2 regions of the Paenibacillus sp. FSL K6-1318 genome follow, and region 1 is predicted to be linked to the other one. Evidence: riboswitches for the same ligand, from Rfam matches in the RefSeq annotation. Region 1 holds a riboswitch; the other holds the start of a gene.

Region 1 (4,216 bases):
AATTCCGAGCTCTTCTGAGCTTTTGCCCGCGAGCAATTCAGCGATTAGTCTGCCTGTTATCGCACTGAGCAAGATACCGTTACGGTAATGTCCAAAGGCGGTGAATAGCCCCGATATACTTTTGCAAGCGCCTATATAAGGCAGCCCATCCGGAGTTGTCGGCCTTACGCCTGCCCACGCTCGCAAAAATTGTGCCTCTTTCATCCCAGGCACCCAATGGGTAGCCGCTGTTAACAGCTTCTGAACACCCTGTACAGAAACATTCAGATCCGTTCTGCCTGGCAGACTGGTTGCCCCGAGCCAAACCTCTCCATTGGCTTTGGGAACAATATAGATGTCCTCTGCGTACACCGTCCTGTCAGGCCTGTACCCTGCATGTTCAGCTGAGAACTGAACGGCGGCTATTTCTCCTTTTACCGACCACACAGGCAAGCTCAGATTCATATGTCTCAACAATTCTTCGCTCTGTAATCCAGCAGCTATAACGACATGTCTGCATGTCATCTCACCGATCGATGTGGTGATTCCCTGCACCCCGTATTCATTTGCTTGCACACGTATATCCTGTATGCCCTCCATCACCCTCGCTCCCATTGCTTGAGCGGATTCAGCATATGCCTTTGTGAGATGGACTGGAAGAACCTCACTCTCGTAAGGCCTGTAGTAGGCTCCATACGTATCTCTGTTAAGCCACGATGCCTCCTGTTGCACAGCGTAATGATCCCACCACACCTCATCAGCAGACAACGTGGACTTCCGATTGTCCTTGTAACTACTTAATTCACTGTATGAACGAAAAGGAGTTAGGAATCCCTTGCGTTGCAATCCAACCTCTACCTTGCTGAGTGTAGCCATCAGCATCTGTTGCTCATGAAGTAACTGTCTGCTCTGCCTGGCAAGCTTAGCCATCAAAGGATGGGCAAAATCCTCACTGTCTGCCGCTAGCATTCCAGCCGCTGCGCAAGAAGTCCCTCCTGCAATCGCCGAACGCTCTACCAACAGTACATCCTGTCCACGGGAAGCAAGCTCATATGCGATGGAGCACCCAACGACGCCTCCACCTACAATAATCGTTTCTGCATGAATCTTATCCGGTCTATCAGTGACGATCTCATTCATCATCTCATCTCCTTGTTTCAGCGGCTCAGACTTTCTGTACCAACGATAGCCTGCCTTAAAGATGCAGCGGCCCGATCCGGTGAATCGCTCGCCCATACATTCGAGATCACGGCGGCTCCCCGTGCCCCTGCGGAGCGAATCGCGTGAATGTTCCCCGGTTCAATGCCCCCGATCGCAATGACAGGAATGGAGACACCCCTGCACACTTCAGCAAGAGCATTTAATCCTCTTGGTTCAAGATCCGGCTTACTGTTGGTTGCGTAGACATGCCCGAAGAAAAGGTAATCGACTCCCCGTTCTTCAGCGATTTTTGCCTCATCGATTGAATGAACAGATACACCCAGACGAAGTCGCTGCACATTGCTTATGCCATCATTGTTGTAGTTACGTATAGCCTCTTGCCCCCAATGGACACCGCCGTAGTTTTCATTCTGCGAGTTCAGCTCTGAACCATTGATGACGATCCGGCAAGAGGGAACTCCAACACCACACAGACTTTCAGCCCAACCGACCCTTTCTTGCCACGAGAGTTGTTTCTCCCGAATGTGGATGTAATCCACCCATGGCCAGATATCCTTCGCTGCTTTCACAAAAGATGCTTGATCTCCATCCCCCGTAGATACAACATGCAGCTCAAATGATCCGTGTACATGCTCATGAGAAATTGCCGTACTGTTCATCTCCTTCCATGCATGGAGTGTATTAAAACACAAAAAAGCCACTCCCGTAGGGGAGTGGCTGCGTATTAATTATTGGACCAGATGACTGACTGATGCATACAGTTCATTTCGTGCAAAACAGTTATGGAACTTGTAGCCATAACTTATACACGGAACTGCATGTTTCAATTCGCTAAGCAGACGATTGACATTCATTCGAATTCTCGTTTGCTCACGTCATTCACTGAATGCGCGCGCCACTTCCCTACGCTGGTATGATCCAGATCAGGTGCAAAGGGTCCGGAATCGCATTCTTCCATCTCAGCCGCATCGTGCGGCCCCCCTAGTGTTCATATGAAGTTGTAGCCTATGTTACCATAGACGGATTTTTTTGTCACCGTTCATTTCTGTTAAACGTTGCTTGAATTGTCTAGTTTTTCTCGGACCATTCTTCGACATTCCATGTTTTCGTGACCCAACCCTCGTAGAAATCAGGTTCATGAGATACAAGTAACACCGTTCCCTTGAATTCTTGCAAAGCACGTTGCAACTCAGCTTTGGCTGTGACATCCAGATGGTTTGTCGGCTCATCGAATAAAATCCAGTTGCTTTCACGCATCAAGAGCTTGCATAAACGAACCTTAGCTTGCTCTCCACCACTCAGCATGTTAAGCGGACGGGTAATATGCTCATTTTTCAGCCCACAGCGAGCAAGATGACCCCGGACTTCGTTCTGGGTCAAATGTGAAAATTCATTCCAGACATCCTCAATCGGCGTGATATTCCCAGCACGAACTTCCTGCTCAAAATAAGCCGTTTCGAGATAATCTCCCAAGAAAGTCTTTCCACTGAGTGGAGATATTTTTCCAAGGATGGTCTTCAGCAGTGTCGATTTACCCACACCATTACAACCTACGATGGCAATTTTCTCACCACGTTCAATTGTCATTGTCATCTTAGGCAGCAAAGGATACGTATATCCGATTTCGAAATCAATGCCTTCAAAGACCGTTTTGCTACTCGCGCGAGCATCCTTGAATTTGAATGTTGGTTTGGCCGCTTCATCCGGACGATCAATACGTTCAATCTTGTCCAATTGCTTCTCCCGGCTCTTCGCTCGACCTGAAGTTGAAGCACGCGCCTTGTTACGCTGAATGAAGTCTTCCTGCTTCTTGATGTACTCTTGCTGCTTCTCGTATGCATCAATATGCTGGGCTTTATTCATATCAGCCATCTCGAGGAACTTGTTATAGTTCGCTGCATATCGCGTTAATTTGGCAAATTCCAAATGATAAATGACATTTACGACTTCATTCATGAATTCCGTATCATGGGAGATTAGAAGAAACGCATGCGGATAGTCCTTCAGGTAACGTGACAGCCATTCAATGTGCTCTACATCCAGATAGTTGGTAGGCTCATCCAGCAAAAGGGCTGTAGGCTTCTCAAGTAGAAGCTTGGCAAGAAGCACCTTGGTACGTTGTCCACCACTTAGAGCTGCGACATCCCGATCAAGACCAATCGCAGACAAACCAAGACCATTAGCCATCTCTTCCACTTTTACGTCAATCAGATAAAAATCGCCCTGTTCCAGTTGTTCCTGAATATCGCCCATCTCTTCCAGCAACTGCTCCAGCTTATCTGGATCTGCATCTGCCATCTGGTCCGTAATATTCATCATTTCTTTTTCCAATTCAAGCAACGGAAGGAATGCATCCTTAAGCACGTCACGTATGGTTTTGCCTGGCGTAAGCTTCGTGTGCTGATCCAGATATCCATAACGGACCTTAGGTGTCCATTCCACTTTTCCACTGTCTTTAAGCAATTTACCGGTAAGGATGTTCATTAGTGTCGATTTACCTACACCATTGGCACCCACAAGTCCTACGCGCTCTCCGGCAAGTAAGCGAAACGATACATTTTTAAATAACGTGCGATCTCCAAAATTGTGACTCACGTTCTCTACTGACAATAAACTCATAAGATGAGGTTGCTCCTATCTATTAGACATTACTTTTATTATTGTTCCGAAACCCTATTCTAGCACAGGTCCCGTCTTTTCTGAAAGTAATGTAAACAGTTCAGGAACCTCTTCCATGATTTTGTATACAAGCTCCCCTAACGATTAGAGCAGTTATATTCGAAATAGCCTTGTGCAGCTGCTTCTCTTGCGTCTGTGAACACTTCTTCGGCACGGTAACCATTACCACATGTGGAGGGATAGTAGTACTTGATACCCGTTAAGGGATCTCCCCCACCTACGATGGCCGTTTTCTTCACAAGTCTGCCTCCACCAATTGCGTAGTTGTTGATCTTCTGGTCACCCACACCTATACCCTGGATAAAAGCCATAATCCCTGTATCATTAATGGAGTTGTACCAATCTTCATGTGCAATTAGGGGCATCGTAAATGTATAGGATATACCATTCTTTCTGG
Region 2 (4,216 bases), 3.3 Mb from region 1:
TGCCACGAATAGACGATCGGTGCGATAAGCCGACTTTTGCAGCATCATATAATAACCAATACCCTTGTCTGCACCAATCCATTCGGCAATGATGGCACCCATCACGCTATAGGTAGCGGCGATTTTGACACCGGAGAACACGGATGGCAGCGCATGGGGAAGCTCCAGCTTCCAGAAGATCTGGCGACGTTTCGCACCAGCCATGCGCATATAGTTCATCATCGCCGCGTCGGTACGGGTCAAGCCGTCCATGGCCGCCACTGCGACAGGGAAGAAGCAGACTAGGATGATGGTAATCAGCTTGGGCAACAGCCCGAATCCGAACCAGATCAATAGGAGCGGCGCCAGCGCGATGGTCGGGATATTTTGACTAAGAATAAGTAAAGGATACAAGGCTGACTTGAGAAAAGGGACCAAATGCAGCACCATCGCAATCAGCAATCCGACCGCTGTGCCAGCCGCGAATCCGATCAGCGTTAACTGAATGGTTGCGGAGGCATGCATGCCAAGTCGCTCGGCCTGGGATGCCGCTTGGCGGGCGATATCGGACGGTGCTGGCAGCATCCATTTCTCAATATGGAACAGGGAGACAGCTCCCTGCCATATTGCTATAAAGAGAATAACCGCCACAAAGGGCGGCCATACACTTTTGAAATAGGCATGCATTAGCGATATTTCTCCGTCAGGGTGTCCATACTGAAGCCGGTTGGGCTATGGGCGATTTTGATCTGAGAGATGATGCTTGGGCTGCCAGCCTCCACGAGTACCTCGTGCATTTTACGGACAACCTCGAGCAGTTCCTCCAGTTCCCCCTCCATCGTGGTGTCGAGCGCGTTCACCTGATACTTCAGGCCAGATTGCTGAATGACTTCAATGGCGCGATCTACGTAAGGATAAGAATTCTCGCCATTTGGCGTTTTCGGAATAACCTGAATGCTAAGTAGTGTGCTTGCCATGAGAGATCACGGCTCCTTTCGTGATAAATTGCATGAATTGAACCAGGTTTACACTTATCACTCCGATTGCAGTACCCTCTTCCGATCACTGTTATCCCCAGATTTCTTGAATCCATTTTCAATGGGGAAATCCGGGATAAAGGCGAACACTTCGCTTCTTCAGATGGGTTCTGCACTCTTCGTTCTTGTGTAAAAAAGTTAAACTTAAGCAATTTTTATTGGGGTAAAAACTCGTTCGTATATGCTTTGCTCACATCGATCTGTTCATCCAGCAGTTTTTTGCTAAACATCCAGTCAGTGTAGTTCTGCCACACTTCCTGTTTTTGTTCACCCCAACGCGGGGCGTCATCCGTGTACTTTGGACTAAGCCATTTCTGGCTTGCCAGCACCAATTCCTTGTCCAGATCCGGTACAGCTTTGATCAGAATGTTCGCTGCGTCTTCGGGATGATCAATCGCGTATTGATATCCTTCGGAGGTGGCTTTCAGGAATGCTTTCACCAGCTCAGGATCGTTCTGAATCGTCTGCTCGTTCGTTACGAGGACAGGCGTGTAGTAATCCAGTGCATCTGAATAATCCTTCACATATAACATGTCGATCGGTTCTCCGCGCAGTTCGGCTTCAATCCCCGTCCAAGCGTAGAAAATCCACGCAAAATCAATGTCCCGTTTTATTGCGGTGAAAAAGTCAGCGTCACCCATGTTAATGTTTTTCACTTTGGATACATCAGCTCCGTCGCCTTCCATAATGGATTGCATCACGGCTTCTTCAACAGGGGAGCCCCAACCGCCATAAGTTTTACCCTCGAAATCTTTCGGTGATTTAATATTCCGATCCGCCGGAGCAGCGAACCCGGATGTATTATGCTGAATAACTGCTGCAATGGAGACGAGTGGAACACCCTGTGTGCGGGCTTGAGTTACACTCTCCTGATAACTTACGCCAAAAGGCACTTCATTTGATGCAACCATCGTATCCGCGCCACCAGCACCTGGTTGTACAATCTCCACGTTCAAGCCTTCGGCCTTATAAAAACCTTGATCCACGGCCGCATACAGGCCGGTATGATTCGTATTTGGTGTCCAGTCGAGCACCACTTTAATATCTTTCAGGGCGGCAGTGTCACCTTCGTTGCTGCTTTCCGCATTCTTGCTGCCGTTCTGTTCTGCCGGGGCAGCTTCTTTGCCGCCACATGCGGCCACCGTCACCAGTAGTACGCATAAGAGCAACAGTCCCATTGTTTTACGCCAATTCATCTTTGATTCTCTCCTTCGGTATGTCCGGCCGATTGGCACGGGGTACTCCTTGGCTTCATATCCAATCATCTTGCATAAATCGACAGATTTATACCAGTTGAGATCCGGATGACGTTATTTTTGAACGTAAGTAAAACGTCCATCGATGTCATTCAAGGAAGCCAGACCGCGTTTAGCGGCAGTTTTTCTTGCAATATCAGAAAGGCGATGCTTCCAAACGTATACTTTCCGATAGTAACAAAAAAAGCGCCCCGTATTCCGGGACGCGTGCAGGCGTTAGAGAGGTGGCGTTCAGCCATAGGGCTGTGCCATTTCGATATACTCCGATTCCTACGCTGGCATGATCCAGATCAGGTCTAAGGGTTAGTATCTTGGTGGGATACACTCTCAGCCGGCCAATTCCGACTCCCCTGGGAAACTATGAAGTTACGGGCATTACTAGGTGTAATTATAGGCCAGCCGGTGGAACGTGTCCAGTCAGGAACTGGATAGCGTGCGGTCCGAGTAGAGCATTCCATCCATTAAAGGATTTACACAGGTCACTATTGAACCGATCTAATTGTCCACACACTGCTGATGTACTTAACGTTGGAAGAATTCGATCCATTCTCTCTCCGGACCATAGATGAAGAAGTAACGGTAACCGTTAGGCAGTGTGATGATTTCTCCATCGATAAATTCGGCTTCGGTGGCTTGGATGCGTTTGTATTCAGAATCAAGGTCATCCACATGGATGGCAAAATGGTGCACAGTTCCTTCGGCAGGCAGCTTGTCGCTGTACCCTTGAATTAACTCAATCTCTGTCTCGTTACTTCCATTGAAGCCGAGGAAGGCAAGCTGAATGACGCCGTTTGTATGTGTCACGCGGTCTTTCAGTTCCAATCCGACAACCTCCGTATAGAAAAGGAGTGTGGTATCCAGATCACGAACGGCAATGCCGACGTGGTCGATGCGCTTTTGAAAACTCATCGTAGTAATCCCCCTTATGATCCGTTAATGTAACCGGAAAATGTTACCTGACATATTAAGGAGTATGATAGATTTATAAAACCTAGTTGTCAAGTGGGGATTGTTCATATCTACACGTGTGAAATTCAGCTGGAGTAACCATCCAATTATTATGTAGTTCACAGAATGTTCACTTATGTGGAGGCTTTCCTCATCTCTATAATTACGAAGATAAACAGAGAGGATGAGAGAATTGCCAATAAGCAAGAAGGAACAAATTATTTTCGGATTAATGATGTGTATAGGGATGGTAATAGTCATGATGTTCTTCAATCTATGGCACAGTGGGTTACTCGGTAAGATGTCCCCGCTTGAGATACTGCTTCAATTCATATTATGTTTTGTCATCGCGTTTCTGGTGGAGTCTTTCATTGTTGGCCCTGTGGCGAGAAAGATTGCATTCTCCTTGCCCTTCGACAAGTCCAACAAGATTTTGGGTGTGCTCGTCATGTCATTTTTCATGGTGATTGGCATGGTTCTGATCATGTCCATGTATGGAATGATTTCAGCGTATCTTGCAGACCAATTAGGTGGGGGTTCCATATTCTGTACCTATCTTCAGACGATCGCTCGCAACTTCAGCCTGGCGCTTCCATATCAGTTAATCATTCTGGGACCACTCGTGCGATATGTATTCGGTAAATTCATCAAGGACAACGGGCCTGTATTGCCTGCCGTTAACAAAAGTGTGTGATTCAACGGGGTCCAGAGTATTTCCTGGGCAATCTTGTGCAAATGAATAGATCATATTCTCACTTTTAATGAAAGGTGATCAGAGAGGCAAAGATAGGGCACTTGCCACCATTATTGCAGCCCTAACGAATCTAGAACACCTTATTAGGCCGGTTTTTAAGGAATGAAAAATCTAACGAATTTCAGCGGCGTTATTAGGTTAAGAAACTGCAACGAGATCTTGATTTGAAGCTAATTACCTACAATAACGTCTCTAGGATTCGTTAGATTTCAAACATACAGAAATGGAGATGAATAGCGTGT

Evidence for each region. A riboswitch is a leader RNA that binds a small molecule or an ion and turns the genes downstream of it on or off. The one in region 1 is predicted to bind thiamine pyrophosphate.
Region 2: another riboswitch for thiamine pyrophosphate. It lies ahead of NYE45_RS02210 (ABC transporter substrate-binding protein); the one in region 1 lies ahead of NYE45_RS17110 (thiamine phosphate synthase).

Annotation. Positions count from the first base shown of each region.
Region 1 covers NZ_CP150270.1:3,906,372-3,910,587, forward strand. The annotation lists gene thiO (glycine oxidase ThiO) at 1-1,119, opposite strand, end outside; gene NYE45_RS17110 (thiamine phosphate synthase) at 1,137-1,799, opposite strand; TPP riboswitch at 2,024-2,133, opposite strand; gene NYE45_RS17115 (ABC-F family ATP-binding cassette domain-containing protein) at 2,209-3,759, opposite strand; gene NYE45_RS17120 (hypothetical protein) at 3,897-4,216, opposite strand, start outside.
Region 2 covers NZ_CP150270.1:455,234-459,449, forward strand. The annotation lists gene NYE45_RS02200 (ABC transporter permease) at 1-666, opposite strand, end outside; gene NYE45_RS02205 (thiamine-binding protein) at 666-956, opposite strand; gene NYE45_RS02210 (ABC transporter substrate-binding protein) at 1,172-2,212, opposite strand; TPP riboswitch at 2,522-2,634, opposite strand; gene NYE45_RS02215 (VOC family protein) at 2,795-3,181, opposite strand; gene NYE45_RS02220 (hypothetical protein) at 3,480-3,914, shown strand.